DNA from 2 places in the Micromonospora sp. NPDC048999 genome. Region 2 is predicted to be linked to the other one. Evidence: riboswitches for the same ligand, from Rfam matches in the RefSeq annotation. Region 2 holds a riboswitch; the other holds the start of a gene.
What was found. A riboswitch is a leader RNA that binds a small molecule or an ion and turns the genes downstream of it on or off. The one in region 2 is predicted to bind thiamine pyrophosphate.

Region 1: linked by a shared signal. The riboswitch ahead of AB0C02_RS23760 (ECF transporter S component) and the one ahead of AB0C02_RS04880 (thiamine phosphate synthase) in region 2 are both predicted to bind thiamine pyrophosphate.

What each region holds. Positions count from the first base shown of each region.
Region 1 covers NZ_JBEZFI010000027.1:67,610-75,915, forward strand. Annotated here, with positions in the region: gene AB0C02_RS23745 (hypothetical protein) at 142-384, shown strand; gene AB0C02_RS23750 (energy-coupling factor transporter transmembrane component T) at 451-1,251, opposite strand; gene AB0C02_RS23755 (ABC transporter ATP-binding protein) at 1,248-2,693, opposite strand; gene AB0C02_RS23760 (ECF transporter S component) at 2,701-3,291, opposite strand; TPP riboswitch at 3,366-3,472, opposite strand; gene AB0C02_RS23765 (alpha/beta hydrolase) at 3,559-4,383, shown strand; gene AB0C02_RS23770 (SIS domain-containing protein) at 4,415-5,164, shown strand; gene AB0C02_RS23775 (DUF6328 family protein) at 5,244-5,747, shown strand; gene AB0C02_RS23780 (acyl-CoA dehydrogenase family protein) at 5,868-7,829, shown strand; gene AB0C02_RS23785 (hypothetical protein) at 7,940-8,110, opposite strand; gene AB0C02_RS23790 (hypothetical protein) at 8,120-8,306, opposite strand, start outside.
Region 2 covers NZ_JBEZFI010000002.1:93,583-101,888, reverse strand. Annotated here, with positions in the region: gene thiC (phosphomethylpyrimidine synthase ThiC) at 1-101, opposite strand, end outside; gene thiD (bifunctional hydroxymethylpyrimidine kinase/phosphomethylpyrimidine kinase) at 119-907, opposite strand; partial or broken gene AB0C02_RS04900 (thiamine phosphate synthase) at 1,007-1,570, opposite strand; gene AB0C02_RS04895 (thiazole synthase) at 1,648-2,427, opposite strand; gene thiS (sulfur carrier protein ThiS) at 2,424-2,624, opposite strand; gene thiO (glycine oxidase ThiO) at 2,615-3,751, opposite strand; gene AB0C02_RS04880 (thiamine phosphate synthase) at 3,745-4,371, opposite strand; TPP riboswitch at 4,366-4,474, opposite strand; gene AB0C02_RS04875 (aldo/keto reductase) at 4,655-5,617, opposite strand; gene AB0C02_RS04870 (ATP-binding cassette domain-containing protein) at 5,682-7,361, opposite strand; gene AB0C02_RS04865 (methyltransferase) at 7,402-8,007, opposite strand; gene AB0C02_RS04860 (hypothetical protein) at 8,131-8,306, shown strand, end outside.

The DNA.
Region 1 (8,306 bases), on a different contig from region 2:
GTTCGTGCCGCGGACCTGTCTGCTCCGGGCGTCCGCATGGTGCTGCACCGCCGTCGTCGCGGTGTTTCCTCTTGATCGGACCCGCCGGGGCCTGCCCATTCGCCGCGCCACCCGGCGCCGGAGACAGTCAGGAGGCCGCGTATGCCTGCCAAGCGCAACCCGAAGAAGTCCCGTACGCCCGCGCCGAAGCCGTCCCTGATGGACGTGACCCCGCCGGACCTCGCCGCGCTGGAGGTGGCGCCCCCGGCCAAGGTGACCCTGCCGGACCGGACCGACACCCCGCCCGCGCCGAAGGCTGGCCCACCGGTCGGCCGGGAGGCCCGGATTTCCGGCCGCGGCCAGCGCGCCGGCCAGAACCGGTTCTACGCCTTCCGGCGCAGCTGAGGTCTCCGGGTGCGGTTGCCGTCACTCCGGCGACGACAACCGCACCCGAAGCCACGGGTCGGGTGGTCAGCCGATCAGTGGGCGGAAGGTGCCGAGCACGATGCTGACGGTCAGCGCAGCGCCGGCCAGCATCGCCGCACCGGCCACCAGCAGACCGTCGGCCCGGGTGAAATGCTGCCGCCGGGCGACCGTACGCGGAATTCCGGCGTCGAAGCCGCGGGCGTCCATCGCCACCGCCAACCGGGTGCCCCGCCGGATCGCCCCGACCAGCAGGGCGAACGCCGTCGACACGAACAGCCGCAGCCGGGCGACCGGATTCCGACCGGCGTCCACGCCCCGGGCCCGGCGCGCCATGCTGATCATCCGCCACTCCTGTTCGAGCAGCGGCACCAGCCGGAACGCGGCCAGCGCGCCGATGGCGAACCGGGCCGGTGCCTTGGCGTTCTGGACCAGCGCGTCGGCCAGGTCGGTGGCGTCGGTGGTGGCGAAGACGACGATCCCGGGCAGCGCCACCGCGAGCATGCGCAGCACCAGCCCCAGCGTGGTGACCAACACGCCCTCGGTGACCAGGATCGGGCCGGCCTCGACCAGCACCCGCCCGGAGCGATCGGCGGCGAACAGCACCAGGGTGACCAGGATGCCGCTGGCGCTGGCCAGCAACGGCCAGGCCCGCCGGGCCAACACTCGGTAGCGGACGCCGAACAGCGGCAGCACGGCCAGCTCGATCGCGATGGCGATTGCCGGGGCCACCGGATCCAGGGTGGCGATCAGGATGAACGAGAAGACCAGCGCGGCGGCCAGTTTCGCCACGGGATTGCGCCGGGCCAGCGGCGCCCCGGGCGCGGCGACCGGCGCCATGCCGATCACGGCCGGTCCCCGCGGTCGGGGCCGCTCACTGGCCGTTGCAGGGTGACGGTGCGGTCGGCCAGCGCGGCGACGAAGTCCGGGTCGTGGGTGACCGCGACGACGCCGTGGCCGGCGTCGCGCAGCTCGGCGAGCAGGTCGACCAGTTCCAGCCAGGTCCGCCGGTCCTGGCCGAAGGTGGGTTCGTCGCAGATCAGCAGGCGGGGTGCGGTGGCCAGCGCGGTCGCCACGCTCAGCCGCCGTGCCTCCCCGCCGGAGAGGGTGTACGGGTTCGCCCCGGCCAACCGGGCCAGCCGCAGCCGCTCCAGCAGCCCGTCCACGGTGGACCGTACCGCCGCTTCGGGCTGGCCGGTCCGGCGCGGGCCGAGCGCCAGCTCGTCGAAGACGGTGTTGGTGACGAACTGGTGCTCCGGGTCCTGGAAGACCGAGCCGATCCGCCGGGCCAGGGCCGGCGCCCGCCAGCGGTGCGGGGCGGTGCCGGCATCCCGGCCGGCCAGCTCGGCGGTGGCGGTGACTGTGCCGGTGCCGGGACGGAGCAGGCCGCCCAGGAGCAGGGCCAGGGTGGACTTGCCGACGCCGTTCGGGCCGAGGACGGCGAGCGCCTCGCCGGCACGTACCAGAAAATCGGTGGGGGCCAGCCGGGGCGGCAGGCCGAGCCGGTCGGCGGTGATCAGCGGCGGTCCGGCCGGCGTGCTGGCGGGTCGGTGCGGCACGGCCCGGTCGGGCACCCAGACCCCGGCGTCGGCGAGCGCGTCGCCGTGCGCCGCGAAGACCGCGGCGGGTGGGCCGTCGGCCCGCACGCCGCCGCCGGGCTCCAGCACGACCACCCGGTCGACCAGCGGTAGTGCCTCGGCGACCCGGTGCTCGACCAGGACCAGCGTGGTGTCGGCGTCGAGGGCGTCCCGGACGGCCTGCCGGATCAGCGTGGCGCCGGCCGGGTCGAGGTTGGCGGTCGGTTCGTCGAGCAGCAGCAGCCCGGGCCGCAGGGCGAGCGCCCCGGCCAGCGCGAGCCGCTGCTGCTCGCCGCCGGACAGCGCGGCGGTGGGCCGGTCCCGGTGGTACGGGAAGCCGACCCGGCGCAGCGCCTCGTCCACCCGGGGCCAGATCTCCTCGCCGGGTACGCCACGGTTCTCGAGCCCGAACGCCACGTCGTCGCCGCAGCGCGCCATCACCAGCTGGGTCTCCGGGTCCTGGAAGACGACGCCGACCCGCTCCCGGGCCTTACGCGGGTCGAGCCCGTCCACCTCGATGGTGCCCTCCTGCTCGCCGGAGTCCTCCGGCAGCAGCCCGGCGAGCGCCGCGAGCAGGGTGCTCTTCCCGGCACCCGAGGGCCCGAGCAGCAACACCCGCTCCCCGGCCTCGACGCGCAGGTCCACCCCGCGCACCGCCCACCGCTTCCGCCCCGCGTGCCGCCACCCGAACCCCCGCAACACCACCGCGCCCATTTTGTTGTCAGACGGCGGGTCGGTTGCGGCCGGCGGGGAAGCGGTCGAGGACGCCGGTGTTGGCCAGGGCACGGGTGAGGTACCAGGCACCGGCACCGGCGATCACGGCGGCGCTCACGATCGTCAGCAGCGCGTACGGGATGCGGTAGGTGACCAGGTCGGTGGCCTTGTTCCAGTAGACGAAGTCGAAGATCGCCGCGGTCAGACCGGTCAGCGCGCCGGCGAGCACGGCGGCCGGCAGGCGGTACGAGCGGTAGCGGAACGCAGCGAAGGCCAGTTCGGCGCCGATGCCCTGCGTCAGACCCTGCACGATGGTGATGCCGCCCCACTGGCTGCCCAGCAGCGCGGAGACGATCGAGGCCACCAGCTCGCAGTACAGCGAGGCGCCGGGCTTGCGGATCACCAGGCCGCCGAGGACCGCCGGCACCAGCCACATCCCGTAGATGAGGGTGTGCGCCGGCGGGAAGAAGGCGAAGGCGGCGCTGGTGGCGCTCCAGACCAGATTCCAGGCCCAGAAGATGACGCCGAAGGCGACGGCGATCACCGAGGCGACGACGATGTCGATCGTGCGCCAGCGGTTGCTGTCGGTGTGAGTCATGAATCGCTCCCAGTCCAGTGGTACGAACCAGGAGAAGACGCACGCCGCGTCCGGTGCCACCGGACGGCGGCGCGGCTGGAGGTCGACCGAACTCCCTGCGCTGGCATTACCCAGATCAGGTTCGAGGGTCTGCGGGCACCGGCCCGCACTCTCAGCGCTGTGCGCTCCCCTGTCGGATGTGAAATTGTCTCCAGACGCTAGCACCGCACCAGGTCGTCGGCCCAGCCGGGAACCGGGGATCGATGTGGCTGGGTAGGCTACCCAATCATGCAGGTCGACGTGCGGGGTCTGACGTTCCAGGTGCGCACGGGCGGCCCACCGGGCGGCGTCCCCGTCCTGCTGTTGCACGGCTTCCCGCAGCACGGCGGCGAGTGGGACGACGTGGTGCCTGTGCTGCACGCCGCCGGGCTGCGCACGTACGCACTCGACCAGCGCGGCTACTCGCCGGGGGCGCGGCCGGCGCCGGTCGAGGCGTACCGGATCCCGGAGTTGGTGGCCGACGCGGCCGGCGTGCTCGACGCGCTGGGCGTGACGGACGCGCACGTGGTCGGGCACGACTGGGGCGCCATCGTGGCCTGGGGGCTGGCGGCGGCGCACCCGGAGCGGGTCCGCAACCTGATCGCCGTGTCGGTGCCGCACCCGGCGGCGATGGCGCACGCGCTCGCCACCGACCCGCGGCAGAAGGCCCGCTCCGCCTACATCGCGTTGTTTCGTAAGCCGGGCAGGGCGGAGAAGGTGCTGCTGTCGCTGCGCGCGACCGCGCTGCGGCGGATGCTCGGCGCAGTGGGCGATGCCGCGCGGGTGGCCCGGTACGCCGACCCGATGCGCGAGCCGGGCGCGCTGACCGCCGCGCTGAACTGGTACCGGGCCATGACCGGGGCCGACCTGAAGGCGGTCGGGCCGGTGGGCGTGCCGACCACGTTCGTCTGGAGCGACCGGGACATGGCGATCGGCCGGACCGCCGCCGAGGCGTGCGCCGCCCACGTCACGGGCGATTACCGCCTCGTCGAGCTGGCCGGCGTCAGCCACTGGATCCCCGACGAGGCGCCCGCCCCGCTGGCCGAGACGATCCTCGCCCGGGTCGTCCGGTGACCGTGACCACCGGGCGACGGACGGAGGAGACATGACGGTGAGCGCCGAGGCTTATCTGACGGTGGTGACCGAGACGATCGGCCGGGTGGCCGCCGGCCAGCGGGAGGGGGTCGGTCGGGCGGCGGACCTGATCGCGGAGTCGCTGCGCGCCGGCGGGGTGATCCACGCGTTCGGCACCGGCCACTCGGAGGCCTTGGCGATGGAGATCGCCGGCCGGGCCGGCGGGCTGGTGCCCACCAACCGGATCGCGCTGCGCGACCTGGTGCTCTACGGCGGTGAGCCGGCCGAGGTGCTCGGCCCGAAGCTGGAACGCGAGCCCGCCGTGGCGCACCGCCTCTACGAACTGGCCCCGGTGCGCCCGCAGGACGTGTTCGTGCTCGCCTCCAACTCCGGTGTGAACGGGGCGATGGTGGAGTTCGCGTCGATCGTCAAGGAGCGCGGGCACGGACTGGTCGCGATCACGTCGGCCGCGCACTCGGCCCGGATGACCTCGCGTCACCCGTCCGGTCGCAAGCTGGCCGACTTCGCCGAGGTGGTGCTCGACAACGGCGCCCCGTACGGCGACGCCACCCTGGCGCTGCCCGGCGGCGGCGCGGTCGGCGCGGTTTCCTCGATCACCGCCGCGCTGCTGGCGCAGCAGATCGTGGCGGAGGTGGTGGCCCGGCTGCTCGCGGTGGGGGAGCGGCCCCCGGTCTACCTGTCGGCGAACATCACCGGCGGCGACGAGCACAACGCCGAGTTGGAGGCCCGCTACGCCGGCCGGATCCGCCGGGGGGCGTGAACCGCCCCGGACCGGGGATAGGCGTTACTGCCGACGGAACTCCTCGCCGGCAGTGCGGCCATGCGGCGGGAGGTGGCGCTTGTCGAAGGAGACCGAGAAGCAGCGTTGGCAGCGCAACTTCGCCGACCTGCTCCAGGAACTGCGGGTGACGCAGACCGGCGTGCAGATCCTCTTCGCCTTCCTGCTCACCCTGCCGTTCAGCAACGGTTTCCCGCGGACCACCGACTTCCAGAAGGACGTCTACATCGTCGCCCTGCTGGCCGCCGCCGCAGCCACCGCGATGATCATTTCGCCGGTCGCCTTCCACCGGGCGCTGTTCCGGCAGGGCCGCAAGCCGGAGCTGGTCCGGTTCGCCCACCGGGTGGCCGTCGGTGGCCTGGCCTTCATGCTGATCGCGATGGTCAGCGCGGTCCTGCTGATCACGGACTTCGTGCTGGGCCGGCCGATGGCCCTGGTGCTGACCGGGGTCACCGGGGCGTGGTTCCTGGCATTCTGGCTGGCCCTGCCGCTGGCCGCCCGGCGCAACTGGGGCGACGCCATCGACGACGAGGACGACACCCCGCAGGTGCTGCCCGGCGACTGACCGCGCCAGTTGCGCCAAATCGGACGCGCAGCGAAGGCTACCTCTGGGTAATACCCGGGGGTAGCGTCGATTTTGTCGAGCACGTCGACGCAGCCGGACCGAGGTCTCCAGGAGGCAGCCGTGACCGCGACACAGAACAGCCGGCCCGATCCCGCAGGCACGTCCGGCCCCACCGGCCAGGTCTCCGAGAAGGAGGCCCGCCAGGTCGCCGAGGCGGCCCGCGAGACAACCTGGGACCGGCCCAGCTTCGGCAAGGAACTCTTCCTCGGCCGGTTCCGCCTCGACCTGATCGACCCGTGGCCGCGCTCCGACCCGGGCGACGTCGCCCGCGCCGAGGAGTTCCTCGGCACGTTCGGGGCGTACCTGGACTCCGAGGTGGACGGCGTCGCCATCGAGCGCGACGCGCACATCCCGGACGAGGTGTTCCACGGGCTGGCCCGGCTGGGCGCCTTCGGCATGAAGATCGACCGGAAGTACGGCGGCCTCGGGCTGAGCAACCTGCACTACTGCCGGGCGCTGATGCGGGCCGGCTCGGTCAGTCCGGCCATCGGCGCGCTGCTCTCCGCGCACCAGTCGATCGGGGTGCCGCAGCCGCTGAAGATGTTCGGCACGCCCGAGCAGAAGCAGCGCTTCCTGCCCCGGCTGGCCGCCGGTGAGGTCTCCGCGTTCCTGCTCACCGAGCCGGACGTCGGCTCCGACCCGGCCCGGCTGGCCACCACCGCCGAGCCTACGGCCGACGGCGCCGGCTACCGGCTCAACGGGGTGAAGCTCTGGGCCACCAACGGCACGGTCGCCACCCTGCTGGTGGTGATGGCCCGGGTGCCGGCCGCCGAGGGGCGGCGCGGCGGGATCACCGCCTTCGTGGTGGAGGGCGACAGCGAGGGCATCACCGTCGAGCGGCGCAACGCCTTCGTCGGCCTGCGCGGCCTGGAGAACAGCCTCACCCGGTTCCACGACGTCTTCGTGCCGAAGGAGAACGTGATCGGCGGCGAGGGCAAGGGGCTCAAGATCGCTCTGACCACGCTGAACACCGGGCGGCTCTCGCTGCCGGCCATGTGCGTCGGCGCCGGCAAGTGGTCGCTGAACGTGGCCCGGGAGTGGGCCGCCGACCGGGTCCAGTGGGGCCGGCCGGTCGGCGAGCACGAGGCGGTCGCCAAGAAGCTGGCCTTCATCGCCGCCACCACGTACGGCATGGAGAGCATGCTCGACCTGTGCTGCCTGCTCGCCGACGACGACCGCAACGACATCCGGATCGAGGCGGCGCTGGTCAAGCTCTACGCCAGCGAGATGGCCTGGAAGATCGCTGACGAGCTGATCCAGATCCGGGGCGGTCGCGGCTACGAGACGGCCGAGTCGCTGGCCGCCCGGGGCGAGCGGCCGGCCGCGGTCGAGCAACTCCTGCGCGACCTGCGGATCAACCGGATCTTCGAGGGCTCCACCGAGATCATGCACCTGCTGATCGCCCGGGAGGCGGTCGACGCGCACCTCTCGGTGGCCGGCGACATCATCGACCCGGACGCCGGGCTCGGCCGCAAGGCCAGGGCGGGTGCCCGGGCCGGCGTCTTCTACGCGAAATGGCTGCCCACGCTCGCCGTCGGTCGGGGGCAGGCGCCCGGGGCGTACGCCGAGTTCGGCCTGCTCGCCGGGCACCTGCGGCACGTCGAGCGCGCCTCCCGCAAGCTGGCCCGGTCCACCTTCTACGCGATGTCCCGCTGGCAGGGGAAGATGGAGCGCAAGCAGGCGTTCCTCGGCCGGGTGGTGGACATCGGCGCGGAGCTGTTCGCGATGTCCGCGGTCTGCGTACGGGCCATCGCCGAGCGGCCGGAGCACCCGGAGCACGTCGAGCTGGCCGACCTGTTCTGCCGGCAGGCCCGGCTGCGGGTCGACGAGCTGTTCACCGCGCTCTGGTCCAACACCGACTCGCTGGATGTGACGGCCGCGAAGCGGATTCTCGCCGGCCGGTACGCCGCGCTGGAGGACGGGGTGGTCACCCCGCCGGCCGACCACCCCTGGGTGGCCCCCTGGCAGCCCGGCCCCTCCACGGCGCAGGACGTCCGCCGCCGCATCCCACCCCAGCGGTGACCTCGGCCGTCCGGCACAGAGTGTGACTGTGTTGAACGGTATGCCTCCGGGTCATGAATGTGACTCACAGGCATACCGCTCACCAAGGCAAGCTGCTCAGAACAGCCGGGTCAGCGAGCGGCGATCGCCCAGGCCAGCACGCCGGCCAGGATGAGCCCGTTCAACGCGGCCAGCACCAGGTACGCGACGGGCGGGATCTTGCGGCCCTTGCGCACGAAGCTCACCAGGACGCCCGCGTACACCAGCAGCAGCATGGCGACGGCGATCAGGAAATACAGCACCGCCACACCTTAGCGGCCGGCCTTCAGGCCGAGTCTGCCCAGTTCCAGGGCGGCGAGCGCGTCGACGGTCGCGTCGTCGCCGCGCCGCCACGCCTCGGCCACGTCGGGGGCGATCCGGGCCAGTCGCCCGAGCGGCTGACCGGCGAGCGCGCGCAGGGCCAGCAGGTCCCGCCCGGCGGGGGCGGTCGCGAGGGCC
Region 2 (8,306 bases):
AGCCGCACCGGCGGGTTGTCCCCGGTCAGCGTCACCTCGGCGAACGGCACCCGGATGTCCGGCCGTGACCCCTCGACGTAGACCTTGCGTCGTGCCTGCATGGCAGTCTCCTGTCGCCTCATGCGGACCAGCCGAAGTGGTCCAGCGGGCCGGGTCCCGCGCCCAGCTCCCAGTCCCGCGCGCCGGCCAGCGCGCGGGTGACGTACTCCTTGGCGGCGGTGACCGCGACCAGTACCGGGTCGTCCGCCGCCAGCCGGACGGCGATCGCCGCCGAGAACGAACAGCCGGTGCCGTGGGTGTGCCGGGTGTCGACCCGGTGCCCCCGCAGCAGCGTGGTTCGCCCGCCGCCGACCAGCACGTCCACCGACTCACCCGCCACGTCCGCGTCGCCGCCGGTCACCACCACGTGCGCCGGGCCGGCGGCGGCAAGGGCCTCGGCCGCCGCGACCATCTCCTCGACCGTGGTCACCGGGTGTCCGGTGAGGGCTGCGGCCTCCGCGCAGTTCGGCGTCGCCACCTCGGCGTACGGCAGCAACCGCTGGACCGCCTCCACCACGCCGAGCCGGTGCCCGCTGGTAGCGACCAGCACCGGGTCGACGACGAGCCGGGGCAGCCGGCCCGCCTCCGCCGCCTCGGCCACCGCGTCGGCGACCGCCGGGGTGCCGAGCATGCCGGTCTTGACCGCGCGTACGTCGAAGTCGCCGAGCACGCTGTCGAGCTGGTCCCGGACGGCCTGCGGGGGCAGTGGCAGGACGGCGTCGACGCCGCGGGTGTTCTGCGCGGTGATCGCGGTGAGCACGCTGGTGCCGTACGCCCCGAGGGCGGCGAAGACCTTGAGGTCGGCCTGGATGCCCGCTCCCGCGCCGGAGTCGCTGCCGGCGATGGTGAGGACTGTCTGCGGTGTCACGTCTCCCCCTTGGTGGTTGCGGTTGGGGGCGGCGACCGCCTCGTGAAAGGCGCTGCCCAGCGGGGTGGTGGCGTTGCGGAAGCTTTCGGTCAGCGTGGTGGCTGCTTCAGCTGGGTCTTTGGCGCGCATGATGGCGCCGAGCACCGCGACGCCGACGGCTCCTGCCTGGACGCACGCCTGCACCTGTGCCGGTGTCTCGATTCCGCCTAGGGCGAGGATCGGCACCGGGCTGAGCCGGGTCAGGTCGGTAAGCCCCGCCGGGAGGAGGGGTGGGCCGTAGCCGGGTTTGGTCTTCGTGGGGAAAACGGGCGAGAGGGTGGCGTAGTCCTCTGTGGTGAGCCGGGCCAACTCGGTGGTGTCGTGGCAGGAGCGGCCGACGAGTCCGACGGCCGGCGGCGGGTACGGGCCGGCGGCGGGCAGGTGCACGGCGTCACCGTCGAGCGGGTCCGGCCCGGCGACGATCAGGGTGCCGCCCACCTCGGCCAGGACCGCCCGCAGTTCGGCGGCGAGCGCGGCCCGTTCCGGGCGCGGCAGGTCCTTCTCCCGCAGCACCACCCACCGCACTCCCCCACCCACCGCCGCCGCGACCACCTCACCCAACGCCCCCCGCGCCCCCCACCGATCCGTGAGCAGCACGACGCCGGACGGCACGAGGCCCGAGATCTTGGAAGATAGCGGCCCCTCCAGGGGCCATTTCCCACCAAGATCCAGAGCCGAAGCCGCGATGTGCGACATCCGGCTCACAGGGTCGGCCTTCCCTCGTGGGGAGTGGAGGGGAGGGCGTGGAGGCGGTGGGGGATGCGGCCGGCGTTGTGGGCCAGGTGCCCGGCTTCTACCGCGTATCGCATGGCCGTGGCCATCGCCACCGGGTCGGCGGCTCGGGTGACCGCGCTGGCCAGCAGCACCGCGTCGCAGCCCAGCTCCATGGCGAGCGCGGCGTCCGAGGCGGTGCCGATGCCGGCGTCCAGGATCACCGGCACGTCCACGCTCTGCCGGATCAGCCGGATGTGGTGCGGGTTGCTCACGCCCAGGCCGGAGCCGATCGGGGCGCCGGCCGGCATCACCGCCGCGCAGCCCACATCGGCCAGCCGCCGGGCCAGGATCGGATCGTCCGAGGTGTACGGCAGCACGGTGAACCCATCCGCCACCAGGTCCTCGGCGGCACGCAGCAGCTCCACCCCGTCGGGCAGGAGTGTGCGCTCGTCGCCGATCACCTCCAGCTTCACCCAGTCCGTGTCGAACGCCTCCCGGGCCAGGTGGGCCACCTTCACCGCCTCTGACGCGGTGTAGCAGCCGGCTGTGTTCGGCAGCAGCCGTACGCCGCACCGGTCGAGCAGGCCGAGCAGGCCGCCGGCGGTGCCCGGCGCGGTGTCCACCCGGCGTAGCGCCAGCGTGACCATCTCGGTGCCGGAGGCACGGATCGCCTGCTCCAGCACGTGCAGGTTGGCGGCACCGCCGGTGCCGAGGATGAGCCGGGAGCCGAAGGCGACCCCGCCGAGTTCGAACGGCATCGCGCTCACCCGCCCTGGGCGGCGCTGAGCACCTCGACGCGGTCGCCGTCGCGCAGCGTGGTCGCCGACCAGCCGCCGCGCGGCACGACCTCGCCGTTGACCGCGACCGCCAGGCCGCGCCGCTGCTCGGTGACCTCCCGGACCACGTCGGCCACGGTCGCTCCGCCGGGCACGGTCCGCCCGACGCCGTTGACGATCAGTTCCACCTGCGCTCCTTCTGGGGTACGAACCGGTCCGGGCTGAACGGGGCGAGCAGCGGGTCCGGCCGGCCGGTGACGATCATTTCGGTGACCAGGTCGGCGGTGACCGGGGTGAGCACGATTCCGTGCCGGTGGTGGCCGGTGGCGGCGAGCACCCCCGGCCGGCCGGGGAGCGGCCCGATGATCGGTGCGTTGTCCGGCGTACCGGGGCGCAGCCCGGCGGACGCCTCGACCAGGTCGTACTCGGCCAGTTCGGGGACCAGGTCGACGGCGGCGCGGAGCAGCCGGAGCACCGCACCGGCGGTCACCTCGGTGTCGACGCGTTCCTCGACGGTCGCCCCGACCACCACCTCCCCGCTGTCCCGGGGCACCAGGTAGATCGACTCGCCGTCGGCGTACCCCCGGATCACATGCCGGAAGCCCGGCGCGCCGCGACCGGGCGCGCGGAGCCGGAGCACCTGCCCCTTCACCGGCCGGACCGGCAGCCCGGTGAGCGCCGCCGCGCCGCAGCCGGCGGCGACCACGGTGACCCGGGCGTCCACGTCGGAGAGCCGGGCGACCGGGGCGGGGCGCAGCGCGACGCCGGCACGCTCGGCCGCCGCCCGCAACGCGGCCACCAGCCGACGCGGGTCGACCTGGTGGTCGCCGGGAGCGACCGCGCCGCCGCGCACCCGCGGGGCCAGCGCCGGCTCCCGGTCCCGCAGCGCCGACGGCCCCAGCGGCGTGATCGACAGCCCCAACCCCTGCTGGTACGACCAGAGCCGACGCGCCTCGGCCAGGTCGTCGGCGGTCAGCCCGACCACCAGCGTGCCGTCGGTGCGGTACCCGATGTCGGTGCCGGCGGCGTCGGCCAACTCGGCCGCGAAGGCCGGCCAGCGGGCGGCGGAGTCGACGAGCAGACCGGTCAGCTCGTGCTCACCGAAGTACGCCTCGGCTACCGGCGACAGCATCCCCGCCGCAACGTGCGCCGCCCCGGAACCCGGTGCCAGATCATGGACGACCACCCGCAGCCCGCGCTGCGCGCACCGCCACGCGATCGCCAGCCCGACCGGCCCCGCCCCCACCACCGCCACATCCGGAAGGAGGGGCCCCCTGTTAACGCCTGCGGTAGAGGAGGGGTCCCCTGTCAACACGTCAGCGCCCCGAGCAGCTCGGCCGTGGTCCGAGCGGGGTCGGCCGCGTTTGACAGCGCCCCGACCACCGCCACCCCGTACGCCCCGGCGGCGCGCAGCGCCGGCATCGACGCGACGGTCACCCCGCCGATCGCGATCACCGGTACGTCCACCGCGTCGGTGACCGCCCTTACCCCGTTCGGGCCGATCGGGTCCGGCAATCCCGCCTTTGTGGTGGTGGCCTGGCAGGGGCCGACGCCCAGGTAGCTGGCTCCGGCGGCGACCGCGGCGAGCGCGGCGACCGGCTCCCGGGCGGTGGCGCCGAGCACGGCGGTGGGGCCGAGCACCCGGCGGGCGGCCCGCACCGGCAGGTCGTCCGCGCCGACGTGACCACCGGCGGCGTCCACCGCGAGCGCCACGTGCAGCCGGTCGTTGACCAGGCACGTCGCCTCGTACGGCCGGCACAGCGCGACGACCCGGCGGGCCAGCTCGTACGCCTCTCGGTCGGTGGCGTCGTCCGCCACCCGGACCTGTACGACCAGCTCGGAACGGGCCACCGGCAGCGCGGCGCGCAGCACACCGAGGGGGTCCCGCCCCGGGCGGGTATCGGTGATCAGATGCAGTCGTCCCAGGGACGGCACGGCAACACTCCTCCCTGCGCCGGCATTACCCGGATCAGGTTCGACGGTCGGAGGCTGCATGCCTCCCTCTCAGCCCGATGCACCGGGCTCCCGTGGGTCACTTGTGGCCTACCGTACGACGCCGATCCGGATCCACCAAGATCGGGTGACGTTTCTCCCACCCACTGTCAGCTGTGGAGGGTGCTGGCGGTGCGTGCCGGCCCAGTCACGCCATGCTGTCCGGCCGAAACGGCGCTGCCCCGGCACCGTCGCGCGGAGCCGGGGCAGCGAGGGGGTCGCTGGGTCAGAGGATGGCGTCGAGTGCGTCGAGGTCCTCGTCGGTGGGCTGCCAGGCGCCCGCCTCGGCGTTGGCGCGTACCTGATCGGGGGTGGTGGCACCCGCGATCACCGAGGTCACCGCCGGCCGGGCGGCGAGCCCGCCGATGGCCACCTGGAGCACGGTGAGCCCCCGCTCGGCCGCGTATCCCTCGATCGCCTCAATCGTGTCCCAGTTCGCGGCGGCGAGCCGCTCGGCGTACCGGCCGCCGCCGGAGAGCCGGCTGCCGGCCGGCGGTGCCTCACCGCGCTTGTACTTGCCGGTGAGCAGGCCGTTGGCCAGCGGGAAGAACGGCAGCATGCCCAGGCCGAACCGCTCGCAGGCGGGGATGACCTCGGCCTCCACGCCGCGCTCCAGCAGTGAGTAGTGGTTCTGGGCGGAGATGAACCGGGCCCGCCCCTGGGAGGAGGCGGTCCAGTCGGCGTCGGCGATCTGCCAGCCGGCGAAGTTCGAGTTGCCCAGGTAGCGGACCTTCCCGGCGCGGACCAGGTCGTCCAGCGCGGCGAGCGTCTCGTCGATCGGGGTGCCCGGGTCGGGTTCGTGCATCTGGTACAGGTCGATGTGGTCGGTGCCGAGCCGGCGCAGCGAGGCCTCGACCGCCCGGGCGATGTAGCGGCGAGCGCCCCGGGCACCGTGGTCCGGTCCGTTCAAGCCGTGCATGTCCATGCCGAACTTGGTCGCGACCACCACGTCGTCGCGGCGGCCCTTGAGCGCCTGCCCGAGCAGTTCCTCGGAGCTGCCCTGCGGCTCGCCGTAGATGTCCGCGGTGTCGAAAAAGTTGATCCCGGCGTCGAGCGCGGCGTCGACCACCGCCCGGGTGCCGTCGAGGTCGAGCTTGCGGCCGAAGTTGTTGCAGCCGATGCCGACCACGGACACCACGAGCCCGGAGTCGCCCAGCCGGCGGTACATCATGTCACTCACGAGATCCACTCTATGCCAGCCGTTATCAGGGGGCCCCGGTACGACAGAAGGCGTTAACAGGGGTCCCCTTCTTTCACGCCACGTCCCAGACCGGGTCGGGGGTTTCGATTACCTCACCGTCGTTGCGGAACAGCACGAATCGGTCGAAGGATCGGGTGAACCAGCGGTCGTGGGTCACCGCGATCACCGTCCCCTCGAACGCGTTCAAGCCCGCCTCGAGCGCCTCGGCGGAGGCCAGGTCGAGGTTGTCGGTGGGCTCGTCGAGCAGCAGCAGGGTCGCGCCGGAGAGCTCCAAAAGCAGCACCAGGAAACGCGCCTGCTGCCCGCCCGACAGGGTGCCGAACCGCTGGTCGCCCTGCCCGGCCAACTCGTACCGGGACAGCGCCGCCATCGCCGCGTGCCGGTCCATCCCGGCCCGGTGGTCGTCGCCCCGCCACAGGATGTCGACAAGCGTCTTCCCCATGAGCTCCGGACGGTCGTGGGTCTGCGAGAAGTGGCCGGGCCGGACCCGGGCACCGAGGCGTACCACGCCGTCGTGGGTGACCGGCGCGAGCGCCGCCGCCCCGTCGACCGGGGTGTTGGCCGGGTCCGGGTCGGTGCCGCCGCGGGCCAGCAGGCGCAGGAAGTGCGACTTGCCGGTCCCGTTCGCGCCCAGCACGGCGACCCGGTCGCCGTACCAGAGTTCCAGATCGAACGGGTAGGTCAGGCCGTCGAGCTCGAGCTGCTCGGCGATCACCGCGCGCTTGCCGGTTCGCCCGCCGGTCAGCCGCATCCGGATGTCCTGGTCCTTCGGGGGTACGGGCGGCGGACCGGCCTCCTCGAACTTGCGCAACCGGGTCTGCGCCGACTGGTAACGCGAGGCCATGTCGGAGTTGTACGCGGCCTTCTGCTTGTACATGAGCATCAGCTCGCGCAGCTTCTGGTGCTCCTCGTCCCAGCGCTTGCGGAGTTCGTCGAGGCGGGCGTGCCGGGCCACCCGCGCCTCGTGCCAGCTGGCGAAGCCGCCCGGGTGGACCCAGGCGCTGCCGCCCTCGACAGCGACGACCCGGTCGGCGGTCTGGGCAAGCAGTTCCCGGTCGTGCGAGACGTAGAGCACCGACTTGCCGGATTCGCGCAGCCGCGCCTCCAGCCAGCGCTTGCCCGGCACGTCGAGGAAGTTGTCCGGCTCGTCGAGGAGGAGCACCTCGTCGGTGCCCCGGAGCAGCAACTCCAGGGCGAAACGCTTCTGCTGACCGCCGGAGAGGGTACGCACCGGACGGTCTCGGGCCGCGTCCCACGGCAGGTCGAGCACGATCGTGGCGACGGTGTCGAAGAGCACCTCGGCGTCGTACCCGCCGAGCTCGCCCCAGGCGGCCAGGGCATCCGCGTACGCGAGCTGGGCCTTGCCGGCGGCGGTGCTGTACTTGCCGCGGACCTCGGCCGCCCGCATGGCCGCCTCGGTCTCGGCCAGGCGCTGGCCGGCGTCACGCAGCGGCGGCGGAGCGAGCGAGAGTGCCAGGTCGGCGAGCGTCGAGTCGTCACCGATCATGCCGATGAACTGCCGCATCACGCCGAGGCCGCCGGCGCGGGCGATCGCCCCGGTCTTGACCGGCAGGTCACCGGCGACCATCCGGAGCAGGGTGGTCTTGCCGGCGCCGTTCGGCCCGACCAGGGCCACCTTGGCACCCTCCCCGACCCGGAACGACACCTCGGCGAAGAGCTCTCGACCGTCCGGGAGGATGTGCCCGGCGCCTGCCACGTCCACGTAACCCACGCGGGAATCGTGCCCGAGCGACCGGCCGGGCGACACTCGATTATCGGGTGACCCGCAGCACCCGGTATCCCTTCTGGCTGGCGTGCCGCTCCACCTGCCAGCCCTGCTCGACCAGCCAGCGGTGCAGCGAGTCCCCGCCGAGATGCCGGGCGACGACCAGCCAGGCCACCCCGTCCGGGGCGAGTCGGGGCAGCCAGCGCAGCAGCAGTTCGTGCAGCTCCGGCTTGCCGATCCGGATCGGCGGGTTGGACCAGATCTGGGCGAATTGAACATCGGCCGGTACGTCGTCCGGCGCGACCACCCGAACCCGGTCGGCGGCCCCCACCCGGGCGGCGTTCGCGACGGTGAGGTCGCGGGCCCGTTCGTTGACGTCGACCGCCCACACGGCGGCGGACGGCGCGCAGGTGGCCAGTACGCAGGTGATCGGCCCGAAGCCGCAGCCGACGTCGAGCAGCGGGCCGGTGGCGTCGCCGGCCGGCAGTTCGGCCTTGCGCAGCAGTACGGCGGTGCCGGGATCGAGGCGGTCGGCCGAGAAGACACCGGCGGCCGAGGCGAGGGTGTAGTCCCGGCCGGCGACGTCGAACTCGACCTCGCGCGGCTGGGCGGCGGTCGCGGGTTCAGCGGTGAAGTAGTGGTCGCCGGTCACGTCGGCATTGTCGCACCGCCCCGGGTCGGGGCTGGCGATGGTACGACCGGCTCCGGCACGCCACTCCGCCGGGATTTCCCAAAATTCCCCTCTAAAGGGATAATCGGCCCTACTGTAACCCACATGGTGTATCGGTACGAGTCCGATGAGGACGCCTTCCTGGATTACCCGAGGCCCGGGTCGGATCCGTCCGCGCCCGGCGCACCGGTGCCTCCGTCCGCCGGCCCCTCACCGTCCCGCTTCCCCACCCCGTCGCTGCCACCGCCGGTCCGACCCGCCCGGCCCGCCCGGCCCGCCGC